3 regions of the Parabacteroides sp. CAG:2 genome follow, and region 3 is predicted to be linked to each of the others. Evidence: riboswitches for the same ligand, from Rfam matches in the RefSeq annotation. Region 3 holds a riboswitch; each other region holds the start of a gene.
What was found. Region 3 has a riboswitch for cobalamin ahead of QVP94_RS00030 (TonB-dependent receptor). Riboswitches for the same ligand answer to the same signal wherever they lie in the genome.
Positions count from the first base shown of each region.

Region 1: another riboswitch for cobalamin. It lies ahead of QVP94_RS11685 (sirohydrochlorin cobaltochelatase); the one in region 3 lies ahead of QVP94_RS00030 (TonB-dependent receptor).
Region 2: another riboswitch for cobalamin. It lies ahead of QVP94_RS10025 (TonB-dependent receptor plug domain-containing protein); the one in region 3 lies ahead of QVP94_RS00030 (TonB-dependent receptor).

Region 1 covers NZ_FR885305.1:68,524-75,178, reverse strand. The annotation lists gene QVP94_RS11695 (PepSY domain-containing protein) at 2-1,465, opposite strand; gene QVP94_RS11690 (TonB-dependent receptor) at 1,484-3,865, opposite strand; gene QVP94_RS11685 (sirohydrochlorin cobaltochelatase) at 4,012-4,929, opposite strand; cobalamin riboswitch at 5,058-5,255, opposite strand; gene aspT (aspartate-alanine antiporter) at 5,341-6,655, shown strand, end outside.
Region 2 covers NZ_FR885297.1:107,536-114,190, forward strand. The annotation lists gene QVP94_RS10010 (FAD-binding and (Fe-S)-binding domain-containing protein) at 1-846, opposite strand, end outside; gene QVP94_RS10015 (ABC transporter substrate-binding protein) at 910-2,028, opposite strand; gene QVP94_RS10020 (DUF5074 domain-containing protein) at 2,028-3,392, opposite strand; gene QVP94_RS10025 (TonB-dependent receptor plug domain-containing protein) at 3,413-5,416, opposite strand; cobalamin riboswitch at 5,455-5,659, opposite strand; gene QVP94_RS10030 (putative transporter) at 5,769-6,655, opposite strand, start outside.
Region 3 covers NZ_FR885248.1:4,264-10,918, reverse strand. The annotation lists gene QVP94_RS00040 (anaerobic ribonucleoside triphosphate reductase) at 1-1,151, shown strand, start outside; gene nrdG (anaerobic ribonucleoside-triphosphate reductase activating protein) at 1,171-1,671, shown strand; cobalamin riboswitch at 1,712-1,919, shown strand; gene QVP94_RS00030 (TonB-dependent receptor) at 1,973-3,988, shown strand; gene QVP94_RS00025 (YncE family protein) at 3,985-5,139, shown strand; gene QVP94_RS00020 (hypothetical protein) at 5,149-6,429, shown strand; gene QVP94_RS00015 (DUF5074 domain-containing protein) at 6,426-6,655, shown strand, end outside.

The DNA of each region.
Region 1 (6,655 bases), on a different contig from region 3:
TTTACTTCTTTCTTCTCGCTTTTCGCCTGATATATTTTATCGCAAGCCATACACCGGATAAGGAAACGAACGTGCCTCCCAACATGGTTCCCCACATCACGATATTCCATAAGACCGGATGATCTACCAAGAATTTCAGATTCAAGCTATGCAATGCCGGATACATCCAATGGTTCCAACGAGACGGCGTATTTACATAACGGTATTGTCCATTACGGGGATTAATGTAATAACAACTATTATCCACGTCTTGAATAGATACTTTCCAGACCGGGAGTTCTAAATTCCTTTTTCGTGAGATATAATACGTATCATAAGCATCCAACAGTTTGATATCAGCCGTGGTCCCGATACCATGTATCTGAGACAATACGGAACGGATTTCTTCCGGTCGCAGGTTCAATAAAGATATCCCGTCACTCTTATTTGCGTTCACGACAATATCCTTCGTGTCTGTTTGTACGATGTAAAAGGGTATATCACCAAAACTACTCCATTCCAATTGACGGATCTGGCCGGAATAGGCTTGTATGACCGCCCTGTAATCCAACGGATAATCGAGTGGGGAAGGAGCCATCTTCCGCAGTTCTTGAACCGGGTTTATATCAAGCTTGGCTTTCAACCCCCAATCCTGTACACGAGCCAAAGACATCATACCACTAAAGCAGAAGGTGAGGACGAATAAACCGAATAACACCCCAAGAATATGATGCCATTTATACCAGAACTTCTTATAAGGGGAAATCAAATAACGTCTCCTCGCTAACCGGAAATCCCGTATTCCTAAATAGATCCCAGCGATACACATAACGCATCCAATGCCGGATAACCAGACAACTACCTTTATCCATAATTCAGCGTCTTGCCGCAAGGAAGTGAAATAAACCCAATGAGGGATCGCCCCGAGCCAAGCCCAGAAACGACTGTTTTTATCCGTATATTGCAAAACCTCCCCGGATTTAGAGGATATGTATAATTCATGTCGTTCCGGATCGGCGAAATGGAATTTATAGATCGGAAATTCCTCTTTTAAACGACCGAATGGAATCCATTGGTCCAAGGTGTACAAGGAATCTACCTTCGCTATGGAAGAGGTATTCCATTGTGATGCCACACGTTGGATACGATTCCAGTCGATTACGGGTAATCTTTCCGTCGAGTCGGCAGGAATATCATAACTCCCTTTCTCCGTCCGGATATGAAAAACAGTTTGTCCCAAATAGCTGTTTAAGGTAACATGGCTTATCCGCTCGTTCTGCGGTAAACGTTTCTCTATCTGGTCTAACGAAGGAAGATTCTCCAGAGAGAGAATATCCATCTTCGCCCGTTTATCGGCCCGGTCCGCTCGCGGGAACGTATGGTAGATCATTACCAATCCCGATAGGAACCAAACGAGAAACAGGATACTGAACGCCGTGCCCAGTATCCTGTGTATAAATAGCGTGATCTTTGTCAATAGATTCATGAGCGTATGTTCTATATATTATAATGTATAGGAGATAGCCACTTGGAAATTACGAGGCATGCTTGGCACCATCTGTTGTCCGAGCGCTTGGTTATAATAATTGTTGTCAAACAAGTTATTCAAGTTGAATGTAAGGTGAATATTGTTGTTCAACAAATAAGACATACCGAAATCGGTTACCCAATACGGATCGAACCAAGAGTTGTTAGATGTATTACGGTATACTTTACCGGTATAACTGCTACTCAAGTGAAATTCCAGATTCTTCAAGACACCCCGAGGGATGGTATAACTGCCGTATGCGTAGAAAGTCTGGTTCGGTACGTTGCTCTGCCAGTTTCCTTCTTGGCTATTCAATTGTTGCTTTGTCTCATCCGGGTTATTGCCATAGATAGCCTCGATCAATTCCGGATCCTTTATTTCTTTCATCTCCCGGATCTTGGAGTCGTTCAATCCATAACCGATCGTCAGCGCTAAGGTGCTTACCGGAGAAAGAGTGACATCAAAATCAAAACCCTTGGAATCTTGTACACCCACCTGTCCGATTACGCTCATCGTGGTAGTCTCGCCGTTTACCTCCTCTTGATAGTTGTTGGTCAACGTAGCCGTACTGTTCATCTTCCGGATATAGAACAAGCTGGCATTGGCGCTTAATATATTGTTCAATTGATATTTAAGCCCCACCTCGGCTTGGTATCCTTTCTCCGGCTTAAATACTTCCTCATTGCGAGCAGGCTCGAAACGATTTCCATCACCTCCTACATAAACGACATTATCTTGATAGAACGTACGGATCGGCTTGAAGAAAGAAGCGAAAGAAGCATAAATGGATGTATTCGGATGGGGCAGATAGACCGCTCCGAAACGATAAGTCAACGCCTTATTCTTTATCATATTGAAGCTTGAATGTTCCTCATACTCACGTCGTCCGGTAGGAGTTGTAGCGCTGGCGGACATATAACGGAAAAAGTCGTAACGTAGAGCGGCTAATACCTTCCATTGCTCGTTGAACTCAACCATATCTTGAAGATAAAGGCTGTTGGAATAATGATGCGTAACCGTCGCTTTCGAGAATTTACTGGTCATATATCCCATGCTATGCGGATCATAAACGGATACATGCGAATAAAGGCCGGGACCCTGAACATCATCCCCTAAATTATAGCCCGAATAGCTGGTACGATTCAAGGCGACGAAAGAGTAACCTCCCATATACGTATGCTTTATCTCACCCGTCCTGAATTTACCGCTTAGCTCGAGCGTATTGGTTACCGTCTTGGCTATATGGGAGAAGCGAAGCGGGAAAGAAAGATATACACTGTCCAAACAGATATATTTTTTCTGGCCGTTTTTCATATAATAATGATCATAGATCGGATCATCACTTTCGAGATAGTCGAGGGCTTCCGTCCCAAAATAGTTGATATCGTCGTTATTGTAAGAAAGGCGATCTGTTAGTTTTGCGCCGTTCCAAAAAGTATGTGTATACTGCGTCGATATGTTCCAAGCATGATTCTTCATAAAGTCGGACTCGTTATTGTAACGAGCCTCACGGTCAAGTCCCGGTAGCATATCATTTTTATGGAGATATAACTGTCCTGTTTGCACATTATATACATCATTTGCCATTAAATCGGGAAGACCGATCTCCGTCCCATAGAAGTCGCGGTTAAAACCTCCACGAACATCTAATAGGTCACGTTCCGTCATTTTAGCTTGCAATGCCAGATAACCGGAAAAGCGACGGTTGCCATTATCACGCCAGCCCTCTTGATCGGAAAAGTTGACATTGGCGTAATAATTGACCGGACCGACCAATTTACCGCCCATGCCAAGCGTCGCCTCTTTATTCTCGTAACTACCATAGGCCAATCGGGCGTTAACGCTCTGTTTCTCTGACGGGGATTTACGAACGATATTCAAGGTTCCACCTACGGCTGAATGTCCGTAAAGTACAGAAGCCGGTCCCTTTAATAATTCAATAGACTCGATACAGGATAGATCGGGTACGGGATAAGAGTTGTTTATTGCCGAACGTTCATCGCGGATACCGTCTATCATCATGATAGAATGATCGAAACCACGGATCGACAATTGTTGAAATGCGCCATAAGATGTCTGGAATCGTACGCCCGGCATAAAGCGTACCGCATCTTGGATATTACGGATACCTCGCAACTCCAGACTACTCGCCGTAATGCTATTAATTGAAATAGGAAGATATTTCATAGGTACGTCCAACTTCGTGATTTGTGGACGTGGCTTGCGTGCGGCGGTCGCTACGACTTCTTGAATATTGAATGTCGTATCGGCGAAATTCGTGTACTCATTCTTGTGTTGTGCCTGCATCGTACTGATACATAAGGCTGTCAACGGTAAGATTGTCAAAACTCTTTTCATATATTTAGCATTATAACTGTTTATTGTATGCATGTGAAATCCCTTTCGAAAGAAATTCCATTTTCCTTCGAATGAAAATTTAGTTTCTTTCGGAAGGAATTACTTTTTCTTCCGAAAGGAATAAAACATAGATTTGGAGAACTTTTTTAGTCCTTCTCTACCGCATAAGCTTTCTTCTTATCAACGATATCGATCATCTTATGTTTAGCCATGAAACGGGCATGTTCGATGAAGATCTTCTGAATATCCGGATTCTGTCCCAGACCTTCCATAAATACGCTTACCTCGTAGCCTTTCTTTTCCAGTTCCTCTTTCCAATCACCGGCGATATCGTTTTTCGCATGGTCTCCGGCGACAAACATAAATGGCATCAACAAGACTTTCTTCGTTCCATTGGCCTTTACTTGGGCTACCATCGTATCAAAAGTAGGATAGCCCTCGATGGTTCCTACGGAATAATCCTTGAATCCCTTCTCCTTCAACATATAATCCAACATGGCATATTGAGCCGTCGCCGGAGTATAAGTGCCATGGCCTACCAATAAAGTAGCGCCTTCTTTCGCCCCATTTTTTGTGATAGCGACGATTACCGCCTCATAATCCTCCGGTGTATACAATAAAGGATTACCGATACGAATCTCCTTGAAAGAAGATTTCATGGTGGCAACATCCTTACGTAAGGATTCCATCTCGATACCTTCGATTATATTCGTGGATTGGATCAAGACATGTGTATAACCATCAGTCTTTAATTTTTCCAAGGCCTCGATCGGGTTCAGTTTCTCTACGCCACGAGCTTTTAAGCGGCGCATTACAATGCGAGAAGTCCATGCCTCACGCAACTCAACATCTTTGAAAGCTTCTTTCGCTTTTTGATTGATCGCGTCGATTGTCAAGGCACGGGTATCATCATGGGTTGTTCCAAAATGTACCATCAATAAAGCGGCCTTATCGCCCGGTTGTAAAGAGGCGAATAAATCGGATGCTACAAAATTCTCGCCATCGTGCGCACGACAAACTAGGCTGATGACCAGCAGGAAGAAAGATAGTAAGTGTTTCCTCATCATATGAATATATTAATAATTAGATTACATATCAATCCCACGGAGACAACGTATTATTCCGTCTCCAACATCTTTTGGATATAGGTGATATTTCTATCCTCTTAATTGCTCCTGACCCCGGGAGGAATTAATCATTACTTCGCTTGGCAGGTTTCCTGACTGGCTCGGAAAGCAACCTTCCCATCTTTCTTAAGACAGTGGCATAGCAGAACGCTTTCCTTTTCAAGAGCTTCACAGTAGCGGGCACTGTTCCGGATTCTAACCGGATTCCCTTTTATAGAGTTGTCGGTAGACAAACTCTATCACCTAAGCGGTCGCAAATTTATATAAATAATCCCGAAAAGTAACAACATCTTTCAAAGAATCCCTGTTTCAATAGCATCTTTTTTGTTTAACATCAAATAAATAGATATGGAATGGATAACTAATTTACTTCAACATTATCCGGAGCTAGCTATTTTCATAACCTTAGCTCTCGGTTTCTGGATTGGCAAGTTTAAGATAAAGAAGTTCACGCTGGGAACGGTTACCAGCGTATTATTGGTCGGTGTATTGATCGGGCAATTGAAAATCGATATAAGCGGACCGTTAAAGTCCGTCTTTTTCTTGATGTTCCTCTTCGCTGTAGGATATAGCGTTGGGCCACAGTTCTTCCGGGGATTGAAAAAGGAAGGTCTTCCTCAAATGCTTTTCGCCGCCGTCATGTGTATATTTTGTTTGATCGCTCCTTTTTTGTTAGCGAAACTTATGGGATATAACGCAGGCGAGGCCGCAGGATTATTGGCGGGCTCCCAGACGATGTCGGCAGTATTAGGAGTTGCCGAAGATACGATCGGACAGATGAATATTAGCGATACGGATAAAAGCGCTATGGTAAATGTAATGCCCGTGGCCTATGCGGTAACTTATATTTTCGGTACGGCAGGATCCGCATGGTTAGTGAGTGATATCGGGCCACGTCTTTTAGGAGGACTCGACTACGTGAAAAAAGCCTGTAAAGAGCTAGAGGCTAAAATGGGAAATAACGACGAGAGCGAGCAACCGGGCTTTATGCCTGCCGCCCGTCCGGTAACTTTCCGGGCCTATAAGATTAGTAATGAATGGTTCAAGGATGGCAAAAGCGTAAAGCAGTTGGAGGTGTATTTAGACCAATTGGGACGGCATTTGTTCGTGGAGCGTGTCCGTATTAATAATGTAGTAACCAATGTTAAACCGGATTTGGTTTTACATACCGGAAATGAGGTTGTCCTAAGCGGTCGCCGGGAATTCGTGATCGGAGAGGAGAACTGGATTGGCGACGAGGTCAATGACATTGAATTGCTCGATTTTCCGGCAGAGACGTTACCCGTACTAGTGATCCATAAGGAATACGTGGGGAAAAAGATCTGCTATTTACGCAATCAATCGTTTATGCATGGTGTTAGCATCAAGTCCGTAAGGCGTGCGGGTATCAATATCCCGGTCTTGGCCGCTACGGTGATAGATTCCGGTGATATGTTGGAATTGGTGGGTATGAAATCAGAGGTAAATAAAGCGGCTACGACTTTAGGATATCCCGATCGCCCAACCAATCAGACCGATTTGATTTTCGTGGGTATCGGTATTTTCTTAGGGGGAATTTTAGGTTCGCTCGCGATTCATTTCGGAGGTGTCCCGATCAGCCTGAGTACGAGTGGCGGCGCTTTGATAGCCGGACTCGTCTTTGGATGGCTTCGTTCCAAGCATC
Region 2 (6,655 bases), on a different contig from region 3:
GGCGGACACCTTGCATTGGCGTAACGGGGCTATGGCTCTGCACGCCTCCATCAAAGAGGGGAAATAAATCAAGGCGGAAGCTTTTAAAACCTCATCGGAGACTGTCTCGAAAGTAACCGAAGAAATAAACCCTAAGGTTCCTTCCGAGCCAACCATTAAATGCATGAGTATATCGTATGGATCGGTATAATCCAAGAAAGAGTTCATTCCATAACCGCATGTATTCTTCAACTCATATTTAGATAGAATCCGGTCTTCCATGTCTGGATTCAACAAGATCTCCAAACGGAAATTCATCAACTTCTCCAATAAGCCTATATGCGTTTGCATGAAATCCCTGCGACTCGCTAACGAAGAGGTATCCAAAAAGGCTCCATCCGCAAAGATAATCTCCATATCCCGGACCGTATTATAGGAGTTATGGATAATACCATAGCTAGAACCACTCGAGTTATTCGCTACGATCCCGCCGATACGTGCGGATTTGATGGAGGCAGGGCTAGGCCCTAGCTTACGGCCATAAGGTTTCAACCAGCGGTTCGCCTCTTCTCCAGTTATACCACAAGGGAATTTAGCCAAACTCCCATCTCCTGAAATCTTAACCTTTCCATAGTCAGGACTGATTTCCATCAATACAGAATCTGAAATAGTCTGGCCGGATAAAGAAGTCCCCCCAGCTTTAAAGGTTACAGATTTACCAGTCTTCTCACATTCAGCAAGAACACGTTTTACATCCTGCTCACAACTCACGATTTCAACTCGTTTGGGATTCAACCTGTAAATCCCGGCATCTGTTCCCTTCGCTAATGTAGTTAAAGCATCAGCATATACCTTTTTTATCTTCATAGTCTAATACCTTTATTTGTCTAGAAACGACATTTCAACAAAGATATGAAACCTTTAAGACAATCAGGGCATTTCTCTAAAATAACGAGGAGAATACCCGAATACTAGCTCCGGATGGAAAATCCAGATTAAATCTTTCAATAGATATTCCGGATGTATAGGGAATTCCTCGTAATAAGGAACTGCACCTGTATTACAGGTATAAATCCGTTTTTTTTTAAAAGCGTCGAAATTCTCGTAAGGAGTATATTCGGAGCGTAAATCTTTATAGGTCATCTCAGAAGACTGATTATATTTAACAAGCCAAATATCCGCATGGATCGCTTTATCAAACACGGTCTCAAATGCTAAGGGGGTACTTCCGGCACCCGGTAAATCCTTAAACATATAATCGGCTCCGGCGTCCTCGATAAGATGAGCCATATAACTATCTCCGGATGGTACATACCACGAAGAGCCGAACTTCTTCTCCGACAAAACAGTAGGACGATTATCTATATTTGCGGTTAAGTCCTTTAGAGACAAATAGGCTTGCTCTGTTTCTTTAAATATAGAATCGGCCATCTCTTCCTTTCCGAATAGCAAACCATAAAAGCGAATCCACTCCGTGCGCCCCAAAGGAAATGCCTCCATATAGTCGGCTCCTTCGATAATGGGTATCCCTATCTTCTCGACAGGCCCATAACTACTGTTCTGAAACGGGGAAGCTATCACGAGTTCCGCACCGATCTCTATCATTTTCTCTATATTCGGAGAGGTAGCCTCACCTAAATCAGCGATTCTTCCGGCCTGTATACCCTCTTGTATGGCAGGAGTATCCATATAACGAGGCTCACAAACACCTATAACCTTATTGATTTCGTGCAATTGATCAATAATAGCCGCATGAACAGAAGTATAAACCACAATATCTTTTACCGGGACCTTCACGATCGTCCCTTTGGGTAATCCGCCAGGAACCGACTTTGTCCGGTCTACCAATAAATAGCGTTGAAGCAGACGAGTACTATCCCACGGATCACGAACTTCCACCATTGTATAGGTATCAAAGCGCTGAACCGTGAAACCTTGGGCATATTGAATACTATCAGAGGAAAGAGCTTCCTTGGAAGAAGTTTGCTTTCCGGATGGCGTACATGCCACCATCCAGAAAGCGAACCCTAAGAGAATCAGTAATCGCATTAGATATTATCTTTTTGAGCGAGGACTACTTTCATGGGATTTAAACCGGCCTCAAACTTCTTGAACAATTTACCGTCACCTCCGAAACAATAAATATCGCCATTATTCTTATAATCAGACTCTGCGACATAGACATTTCCACCCACGGCACTGATTGAATAAGGGGACTGTATTGAGGTTCCATCTGTAATAAAGCTCGTTCCCGCAGATTGACTCTTTGTATCAAATGTTAAAAATGCAGGGCTAGACATTCCCCATTGCGCATAGAACAGAAATAGCTTGCCATCCTCATAGGCCATCTCCGTTGCGTTTGGACAATTCGTAAGGGAAGTAACCTCATAAGTCTCCGTATTTATCTTTTGTACCGTATTGGGTATATCCGCATAGTTACCCATAGAAACCACATATACATTTCCTTGCTCATCCGCCTGTATCCGTGTGGGATTCAATACTACATCCAACTTCTTTATCTCTGTAAAAGTAGACAGATCAACCACTGATACCGTTTTATCATACCCAACCTCGGTACTGTAATCCATACCTCCGGAGTTTGAGACAAACAATTTATTAGAAGATACCGCCAATTGTTCCGGATTCCGTCCGACCTTTACCTTCGCCTCAACCTCCAAGGATGCGGTATCCAAACGAGCGACATATCCATTATAATAGCTAATATAGACTTTTCCACCCTCTGATACCATATAACGGGGCTGCCCCTCTGTCTTGACTTGCTTAATGGATTTTGCCTTCAGATCTGTCACTTCTATCGTAGACTCTCCATATACCGCGATATACATCTTATCGCCATACACGATCATATCCTGTGCCGTATCTCCCAGCCCCCTGCCATTTTGAGCCAAGAAATAATCGGGGACAACCTCATCCTTTTCTATGTCGTACATATATAAAGAAGAGTTGTTATTTCCCATATTGCCCGAATTCAAGAAATATAAAGCCATGAAAGAACTATCCTTCACAAAATCAATAACTCTTACGGAAGCATAAACAGAAGACTCACCTTCCGCATTTGCGGCTATAACTAATAAATAGCCTATATTTACGACATCCGTAATAGCATATGAATGTGTTCCAACTTCTACCTCCGCAATTTTCATATCTTTAGCGGTTCCATCAGAGGAACCATAAATCACGTACTTTGTTACATTGTCAACAGAAGACGGAGCTGTCCAATTTAAGGTTCCGCTAACTTTTAAAGCTTCCGGATTCTCATCCGTAAAACTGACATTAGTTACAGATACATTTGGTATGTTCAGTGAAGGCTCATTGTCATCATCACAGCTGACAAACGAGAAAGACATCAATGCACACAAGGCAGAGACACAAACTAAATTCTTCTTTTTCATTACTTTACTTTTATAGTTTACTAATAGGATAAACAAATACTTAAACGCCAAGAACGGCCCGGCATGGGATAATACTGAATAACATCATAATTCACGTTCGCAAGATTTAACAATTCACCTTGCAAACGCAAACCGAAATATCGAAAACGAAAATCTCGATTTATAGAAATACTCTGTTCTATATAAGAATCAATCCTGTTCCGATCTATATTTTGCGGCAATGCATAACGATCACCAACCGCAGTCAGTATATAAGAGACATTTACCCATGGATTTTCCAAGGTTACGGAAACCGTGCCAGAATGACGAGGTGTATAAGGAATCTGATCCTTATAATTCTTAGCTTCCGGATCTGTCACATCAACCGCGTATTGAAAAGAATAAGTGGAAGCCAAAAGCAAGCTCATTCGTAAGGGCAATCGGAATTGTGTAGATAAATTTACATCTACCCCTTTAATATCCACTTCGCCCATATTCATCATCTTCCAAACATACATGGTAGGTAAAGCCACGATCTTATCTTTCACCGTATTATAATATCCATCCGCCGAAATACTGAAATGCCGCAGCCAATCCCCACAGGAAGAACTCCATGTTACCCCTACATTATATTGGGAAGTTTCTTCCGGTTTCAAATTTGTATTTCCCATACGGAGGTAATACAAGTCCGTAAATGTAGGAACCCGGAATATATCTTTGTAAGAGGCACGTATCCGCAAAGTACTTTCCGAGAATGGCCGCCAAGACAAACTTACAGCCGGGGATAAACGCCTCTTATCATCCGGTTTTTCCCCTTGCTCCACTTTATCAGTGATATATGTTCCCAATAAACTAGCGGTAGCCGTGAATCGACTGTTCTTATATTGCACCGCTAGTACTGATTGAGAGGCCATTCGCTTTGGATTAGGGCCGTTCACAAAATTATTGTCCAGCATAGAGCGAGTTAAATCCGTAGTCAACGTCGCCGATACATACTTTATAGGAGTATACAGCAAACCTACAGAGCCATAATACTCATTCTGTGTATTCAAATCGACTTGTTCGCCCGCAGCATATTTATCATTTATATCTAAATAACGAGTAAAAGCATAATTATACTTAGCCATGGCCCGTAGCGTAAATTTCTCATTAAGAACATTCTTATACCCCGATTGCACGAAAAAGTTATTATCCCATAATCGTTCAGAAGTGTTCTTGTTATATAAATTAACAGAACCGGGAAGCCCCCGCTCCGAATCAAAATAGTACGCCTTAAAGGAAAGTTCGCCTCCCCTTCCAAAATCGCCGAATAGATTACCTTCCAAATGGTAAGCATGGATATCGCTATTTCTACGCTTCTCTCTCGTCTCCAATTCCCCATTAATCAATGTATAGGGATATTGCCCATCCGCACGCACGAAATCACCATGTAAGGATGCGCTCCAACGCTTTCCTAATTTTTGATCATAATGCAGCACGGGATTAAAAAGCCCGAAGGAACCTCCCTTAACCTTAAGATAAGTATGAAACGATTTGTCTTTAAACGTGGGCTTTCCGGTTTGTATATTCAAGGCTCCTGCCGAGGCATACACCCTTGCCGTTTGGAAGATGTCATCCGATTGTCCGATCGATAAGGAAACCATCTCCACGTTATCCAACGAGAAACGGCTGATATCGACTTGCCCGCTTTGCGCATCCGTAATCGTCACCCCATCGTAACTGACGGCGGTATGCTTCGCTCCCAAGCTACGTACCGAGACCGTTTTCAATCCTCCGATCCCCCCATAATCCTGTACTGTAACTCCCGAGAAGCGTTTCACGGCCTCGGATAGGTCTTGTACTCCCAAGCGATCGATTCCCGCCCGGTCCATAATTTGCAAAGGCGTACCTTCACGGGTGACCGACGGACGTACCTTCTCCACTACTTCCACCCCGGAAAGCTCGTGATAGGCCGTCGTATCGATCTGTTGACCGAAAGCGACACCCAAAGAAAATAACCATACGCTAAAAACGCACAGACATCTTATAAGATATAAATCTCGCATAATAATTCTTAGGTTTACCAACGTCTTCACCCGAAACGTCGCATAACAAAATCATGGCAGGTTTTCTGGCTCGTCCACCCTCTGTCGGCTACCTTCCCGCCTATCCGATAGGCAGTGGCAACAAGATTTGCCGGGGCTCCAAGGACTTACAGCTACGGGTACAGCTCCGGACTCGCACCGGATTCCCTTTTACTGATTATTATCGGAATCGATAACATCTACACCTTGATTGGCCGCAAAGATACATGTTTACTTTTTGATTAGCAACAAAAAAGCCCCCCGGCGAATCACTTCGGCGGAAGGCTAGGGAGTTTACACTTTTCTAAACATTACTAACAACAAAATATTTATTCTATGTATAAAAGAATAATATCATTAACTGTGCGGTCAACACACGCAAAAACATGGTCAATGGATAAACCGTCGCATATCCAACCGCCGGCGCATCATTTCCTGCCGCCATATTGGAATAGGCTAACGCAGGAGGATCGGTCGTACTTCCCGCAATCAATCCCATCAACGTAAAATAATTCAGTTTATAAAAATACCTTCCCACACAACCGATAATCAGTAGAGGCAATAACGTTATTATAAAACCATAACCGATCCAAGCTACACCACCCTTATTGACTATCGTATCGACAAAACCTTCACCCGCACTCAATCCCACGCAGGCGAGAAACAACGTGATTCCTAATTCCCTCAATAGTAAATTAGAACTTTGCGTGGTATAAGTAACCAATTTATAACGATAACCGAACCGGCTTATCAATATCGCAACGATCAACGGACCTCCCGCTAATCCTAATTTCACCGGTTGAGGAATACCCGGAAAACTAATAGGAAGACTTCCCACGATAATACCCAAAACTATACCAACAAAAATAGTCACCAAATTAGGTTCATTCAAGCGTTTCATTGAATTACCCAGCGTCTCGGCAACTTTCTCCACCGCCAATTCACTACCGACCACTGTCACCCGGTCGCCTATTTGCAAGACCAGATTAGGAGTAGCTACCAACTCCAGCCCCGCACGATTGATCCGAGTCACGTTAATTCCATGTAAACGGCGTAACTGCAAAGCCCCTAATTGCTTACCGTTGATTTCAGACCGGGTAACCAAAATACGCCGGCTGATAAACTGGCTTTCCGCCGGAATCCATTGCTTACGATCCATCTGTATTTCTTGACCGATAAAAGTCTTTATCGCCTCCACGTCATGCTCTGCGGTAATAACAA
Region 3 (6,655 bases):
GGAAAAAGAAACGAGGCGTAAGCTATCTGCCGGAAGACCGTAACTACGATCTTTACCAATTGGCCTGCAAGGTCACCGCCCGTCGCTTCTTCCCGAACTTCTTGAATCTCGACGCGACCTTCAACCAAAGCGAGGATTGGAATGCGGACGACCCTCAGCGCTATATCCACGAGGTAGCGACCATGGGATGCCGTACCCGTGTATTCGAGAACCGTTTCGGACCAAAGACTTCTATCGGACGAGGTAATATCTCCTTCTCGACGATCAATATCGTACGATTGGCTATCGAGTGCATGCAAGTGGAGAACAAGGAAGAGCGTATCGCCCTATTTTTCGCTAAACTGGATCATATGCTGGAACTTACGGCTCGTCAGTTGCATGAGCGTATGGAGTTCCAGAAAACCGCTTACGCGAAGCAATTCCCGTTGTTGATGTCTTCCTTATGGTTAGGCTCGGAAAAATTGAAGCCTAACGATTCGATTGCCTCCGTTATCAACCAAGGTACCTTGGGCATCGGCTTTATCGGACTGGCCGAATGTTTGGTGGCCCTTACCGGTAAGCATCATGGCGAAGATAAGGATTCGCAAGCCTTAGGCGTAAGGATCGTTACGTATATCCGGGATCGTGCCAACCAATTCTCGGAGCAATACCAACACAATTATAGCGTACTGGCAACTCCGGCTGAAGGCTTGTCCGGCAAGTTCACGGGAAAAGATCGTAAGAAGTTCGGATCGCTTCCGGGCATCACGGATCGGGATTATTATACGAACTCTAATCACGTTCCGGTATATTATAAGTGCAGTGCCCGTCATAAAGCAGAAGTAGAAGCTCCTTATCATGATTTGACTCGTGGCGGCCATATCTTCTACGTAGAGATGGATGGCGACGCTACCCATAACCCCGAAGCGATCATGCGTGTCGTGGACATGATGGATAAATACAATATCGGATACGGTTCCGTAAACCATAACCGTAACCGTTGTCTGGATTGTGGCTACGAGAACTCCACCCCTAATCTGGAAGCCTGCCCGAAATGCGGCAGCAAACACTTGGACAAACTTCAACGCATCACCGGCTATCTGGTAGGAACCACCGACCGTTGGAACAACGCCAAGCTATCCGAGCTAAACGACCGTGTCACCCACAACTAATTTTCAATTTTCAATTACCATGTTGTCTATCATAGATATCATCGAAGATACCACCGTAGACGGTCCGGGATTCCGGACCGCCATCTATGCGGCGGGTTGCCCGAACAAATGCCCGGGTTGCCACAACCCCGAATCATGGGATATCAATAAAGGGAAGAAAGTAAAAGCGGAAGAGATCGTGGAAAAAGTATTGGCCGACGAATTCGCCAACGTCACCTTCAGCGGCGGAGACCCTATGTTCCAGCCGGAAGGTTTCACCGAGGTAGCCAAAGCGATCAAGGAAAAAAGCCAAAAGACGATCTGGTGCTACACAGGATATAAATTCGAGGACCTGATAAAGAATCCGGCACAAGCCGCCTTGTTGTCCTATATCGACGTATTGGTAGATGGCCGCTACAAACAAACCCTTCGGGATGAGAGCCTTTTATTCCGGGGAAGCAGCAACCAACGGCTGATCGACGTACAAGCGTCTTTAAATAAAAAGGAAGTCGTGAAATACAAGTACAACCCTTTCATTTAAGGAAATTCTCCAATTATAGCCCGGATATTAACAAGATTTCATACCTTTGTCCCGAATTGGTTCCGTTTCGCCCAACCGGGGTTACGGATTAAAAGGGAATCAGGTGTAATTCCTGAACAGTCCCGTTGCTGTGAAGCTCTATTTCAAACATTCCGGAAACACTTTCGCCACTGGTATATAAGAATATAGCCGGGAAGGCTTTCGGGATGGGAGTCAGTCAGAAGACCTGCCAGTTAGGGAGAAGTCGCTCGCGAGGACAGAGCGGCTTGGTACGAATCATTTTCTAAACAGGTTTTAAATAATGGTGTTATCCTTTGCTAGAAAGGGATACCTTGCTTGCGTATTATCGATGCTGGCGATAGGTATGTCCCATGGACAAAGCAAACTCGACTCTATCCAGCACTTGGACGAAGTTACGGTCACGGCCCGGAGTTTCAGCTTTAAAGAGGTAATTCCTTCCCAAAAACTATCGGGGAAAGAATTACAAAATTTGAACAGTCACACGGTAGCAGATGCTTTACGCTACTTCTCGGGTGTCCAATTGAAAGACTATGGGGGCGTAGGAGGTATCAAGACCGTAAATATCCGAAGTATGGGAACGAACCACATGGGTGTTTTCTACGACGGCATCGAATTAAGCAACGCACAAAACGGACAAGTAGACCTCGGGATGTATTCTTTGGACAATATCGAGGAGATTTCTTTATACAATGGCCAGAAGAGCGATATCTTCCAATCCGCGAAAGATTTCGGCGCGGCCGGTACGCTTTATCTGCGTTCTCGTCGTCCTCGTTTCGAAGATGGAAAAACAACGAATATCCGTGCCACGATGAAAGTCGGTTCTTTCGACGTTATCAACCCCTCGGCGCTGTTCGAATATAAGATATCTGAAAACGTAGCCACCTCTTTCAGCGCCGAATGGTTAAGCGGAAGCGGTAAATACAAATTCCGTTACCGCCGTATCAACCCTGCCGGAGAGATCGCTTACGATACGACCGCCGTCCGGGAAAACGGGGATATCAACGCCACCCGCCTAGAGGCCGGACTTTATGGCAAGATGAGCGACGGTACTTGGAATCTTAAGTTCTACAACTACAATTCCGAACGAGGAATCCCGGGAGCCATCGTAAACAACGTATGGAGACGTGGTGAACGGGTATGGGATACGAACTCTTTCATGCAAGGCTCCTATATCAAAGAAATCAATAGCAAATTCAAGACACAGGTGAACGCGAAATATGCATTCTACCGTACGCATTATGTGAATAACGACGACAAGCTGATTCATGTAGATAACCTGTATAAGCAACGAGAGATTTACCTATCCTCCGCGAATGTCTATTCCATCCTCTCAAACTGGGATGTATCCGCCTCTTACGACTTGCAATGGAACAAGATGAACGCCGATATGTACGGATTCGTTTACCCGGAACGCTTCACCAACCTCCTTTCGGTCGCCACGGCGCTCCGGTTAGGGAAAGTAAAATTACAGGCCAGCGGACTGGCGACCTTTATCAACGACCGTGTAAAAGAAGGCCCCACACCGGAAGCCCGGCAAATCCTTACACCCGCCGTATTCGCCTCCTACAAGCCGTTCGAGAAACAAGACTTTAATGTACGCGCTTTCTATAAACGAATCTTCCGTATGCCTACCTTCAACGATTTATATTACGCCGATATGGGAAACTCCAAATTAAACCCAGAATATGTAACCCAATATGATGCCGGCTTCGCTTACACGAAAACATGGGAGAACCATCTTTTCTATCGCTTCAAGATACAGGCGGATGGTTATTTCAACAAGGTGAAAGACAAGATCATCGCTTATCCCAAAGGCCAGCAATTCCGTTGGACTATGTTGAATTTAGGTAAGGTAGAAATCAAAGGCATAGATGTCAGCACGGAAACGACCGTCAATCCGGTAAAAGATTTATTCGTCACGCTACGAATACAATACACCTATCAAAAGGCCCAAGACTTCACGGATCCCTCGGATACCTATTACGGAGATCAAATCCCTTATATCCCTTGGCACAGCGGTTCCGCCATCGCGCAAGCGTCCTTCAAGGGATGGAACCTCAACTACAGTTTCATCTATGTGGGAGAGCGGTATAACCAGCAGGAAAATATCAAATACAATTATACGCAACCTTGGTATACCAGCGATATCTCCTTGTCGAAAGATTTGAAATTCAATTTCGGGCTTATCAAGGCCGCCGTGGAGGTAAACAACCTGTTAAGCCAAGATTACGACGTGATCCTGAATTATCCGATGCCGAAGCGAAATTACAAAGTGTCTTTAACCATCGAGATATGAAAAGATATACATTATATATAATAGGTATCCTGATCGGTTGCGCTTTTTCATCCTGCCGCAAGATCGAGATCGTAGTTCCCTCGGAATACGAGCTGGTCTCCGACGGTATCCATCCCGAGGCGAATCCTCAAGGGATGTATTTGGTGAACGAAGGGAATATGGGAAGCAATAAATGTACGCTGGATTATCTGGATTACGTGAACGGTTATTATATCCGTAACCTCTACTCGGAACGGAACCCGAACGTAGTCAAGGAGCTGGGCGATGTCGGCAACGATATCCAGATTTACGGAAGCAAGCTTTATGTCGTAGTCAATTGTTCCCATAAAGTAGAAATACTGGATGCCCGGACTTGCGAGCGGATCACGCAAATAGACATTCCCAACTGCCGGTACATCCGTTTTTACCGGGGAAACGCCTATGTAACCTCTTATGTCGGTCCGGTGCAAATCGACCCGAACGCCCCGCAAGGAGCCGTATACAGGGTAGACACGACCAGCCTGAAAGTAGACGCCAAAGTCATAGTCGGTTTCCAACCGGATGAGTTGGAGATTTTGGGTGAATATATCTACGTAGCGAATTCTGGAGGATATCGTGCCCCGGAGTACGACAATACGGTTTCCGTAATCGAGCTAAACCGTTTCAAGCAAGTTCAAAAGATTCCGGTAGGGATCAATCTGCATCGTATCCGTGCGGACAAATACGGTAAATTATGGGTAACTTCCCGGGGAGATTACGATACGGTACATTCCAACCTGTATGTACTGGAAAAACGAAAAGGATATAACGAGATGGTGGTTACCGATACCCTGAATATCCCTTGCTCTAACCTTTGCATCAGCGGAGATTCCCTTTTCTATTACAGTACGGAATGGAACGTGAACACGCAGAGTAACAGCATCTCGTACGGAATCATAGATGTCCGTACCAAAGAGGTGATCAGCACGAACTTTATCACCGACGGTAGCGAGAAAGACATTCGTATCCCATACGGGATCATGGTCCATCCCTATACGAAAGACATCTTCGTCACCGATGCCAAGAACTACGTATCCAGCGGGACCCTCTATTGCTACGATAAGAACGGAATACGAAAATGGGGCGTACGTACCGGGGATATCCCCGCCCATATGGTTTTCCTTTATAAATAGAACAGCGTTATGAGACAAGTTTTATATCTATTCATTTCAGGTTTCCTAGCATTTCTATCCTGTACCCAAGACAAGATACAGATGGTTAGCTTGGGTATCGATGATGTCTATTATCTGCCCCGCATGAAAACCTATCTACTCAGCCCAGCCTTTACCGGCGACGAGTATCGGTGGACACTGCACCGGAACGGGACGGACTCTCTCGTATCTACCGAACGTTCTTATATCTTCCTTGCGAAAGATACGGGCACCTATCAGATGACCTTCGAGATCATCGATAAGGAGACCCCCTATAAGCACGATTTTCGTTTCGAGGTGATGCAGGAGGAAATAGAATATAGCCCTTATTTATCCAAAGTGTACGACTTTTGTCCCGCACCGGGTCAGTTCGTCAATACGATGCCCGAATATGAGGAAGGCGATACGAAAGAAACCATACTGAAAAAGGTAGAGGAGAATATCTCCGGTACGAACGACGTGATGATTTCCCTCGGAGGATACGGAGGATACGTTATCTTCGGCTTCGACCATACGGTCATCAACGTCAAAGGGAAGAAGGACTTTATGATCCTTGGGAACTCTTTCTATTCCGACCTGCCGGAATATCAAGAAAAAAAGGGAGGCAGCTGCGAGCCCGGTATTGTCATGGTCTCTTTCGACACGAACCAGAACGGCTTACCGGACGATGAATGGTACGAACTGGCCGGTAGTGAATACTATAAACCGGAAACCATCAAGAATTATCGCATTACTTATGATCGTCCGGATCCCAACAAGATCCCCGAGCCAGACATGGGCCAGCAATGGAGTGACGCTACTTATGTACCATGGAAAGATAATCAAGGCAATACCGGTTATATAGCGAAAAATATATATCATACGCAAAGTTATTATCCGATGTGGATTGAAGAGAATTCCTTGACTTTCTCCGGTACCCGGTTAAAGGATAACGCTACAGACGAGAGTGATACGGGTAAATACTACGTACTCTATTCGTATCCATGGGGATACGTGGATAACCATCCGAACGATTACAAGGATCTGAACAGCTTCGATATCGAATGGGCCGTGGATGCGGAAGGTAATAAGGTGGAATTACACGGCGTGGACTTTATCAAGGTATACACGGCGGTAAACCAATATTGCGGTTGGATCGGAGAGACCTCGACGGAGATTATCCGTGCGCAGGATTTACACATCGCCCCCCCTTCCATCATCGTACCCGATCCGGTAAGCGAACAAATGAAATTACAATATGATCAAGCAATCTTAAAAATAAAAGGCTTATGAAAAAGACGATTACCTTACTTCTCTGTACGTTCGCCACGAGCGGCCTAATGGCCCAAGGCAATACCTCATGGATCGCCGCCGGCATCGATCAGGCCCAAATGAGGGATGTACCGTCACAATCTTCCATCCTGCGTTCCACGGATATGGATTACAGTCAAGGTACATTTATCGTAAACGAGGATTGGTACGGCCATCAGAACAGTACCGTCAATTTCCTTACTCAAGA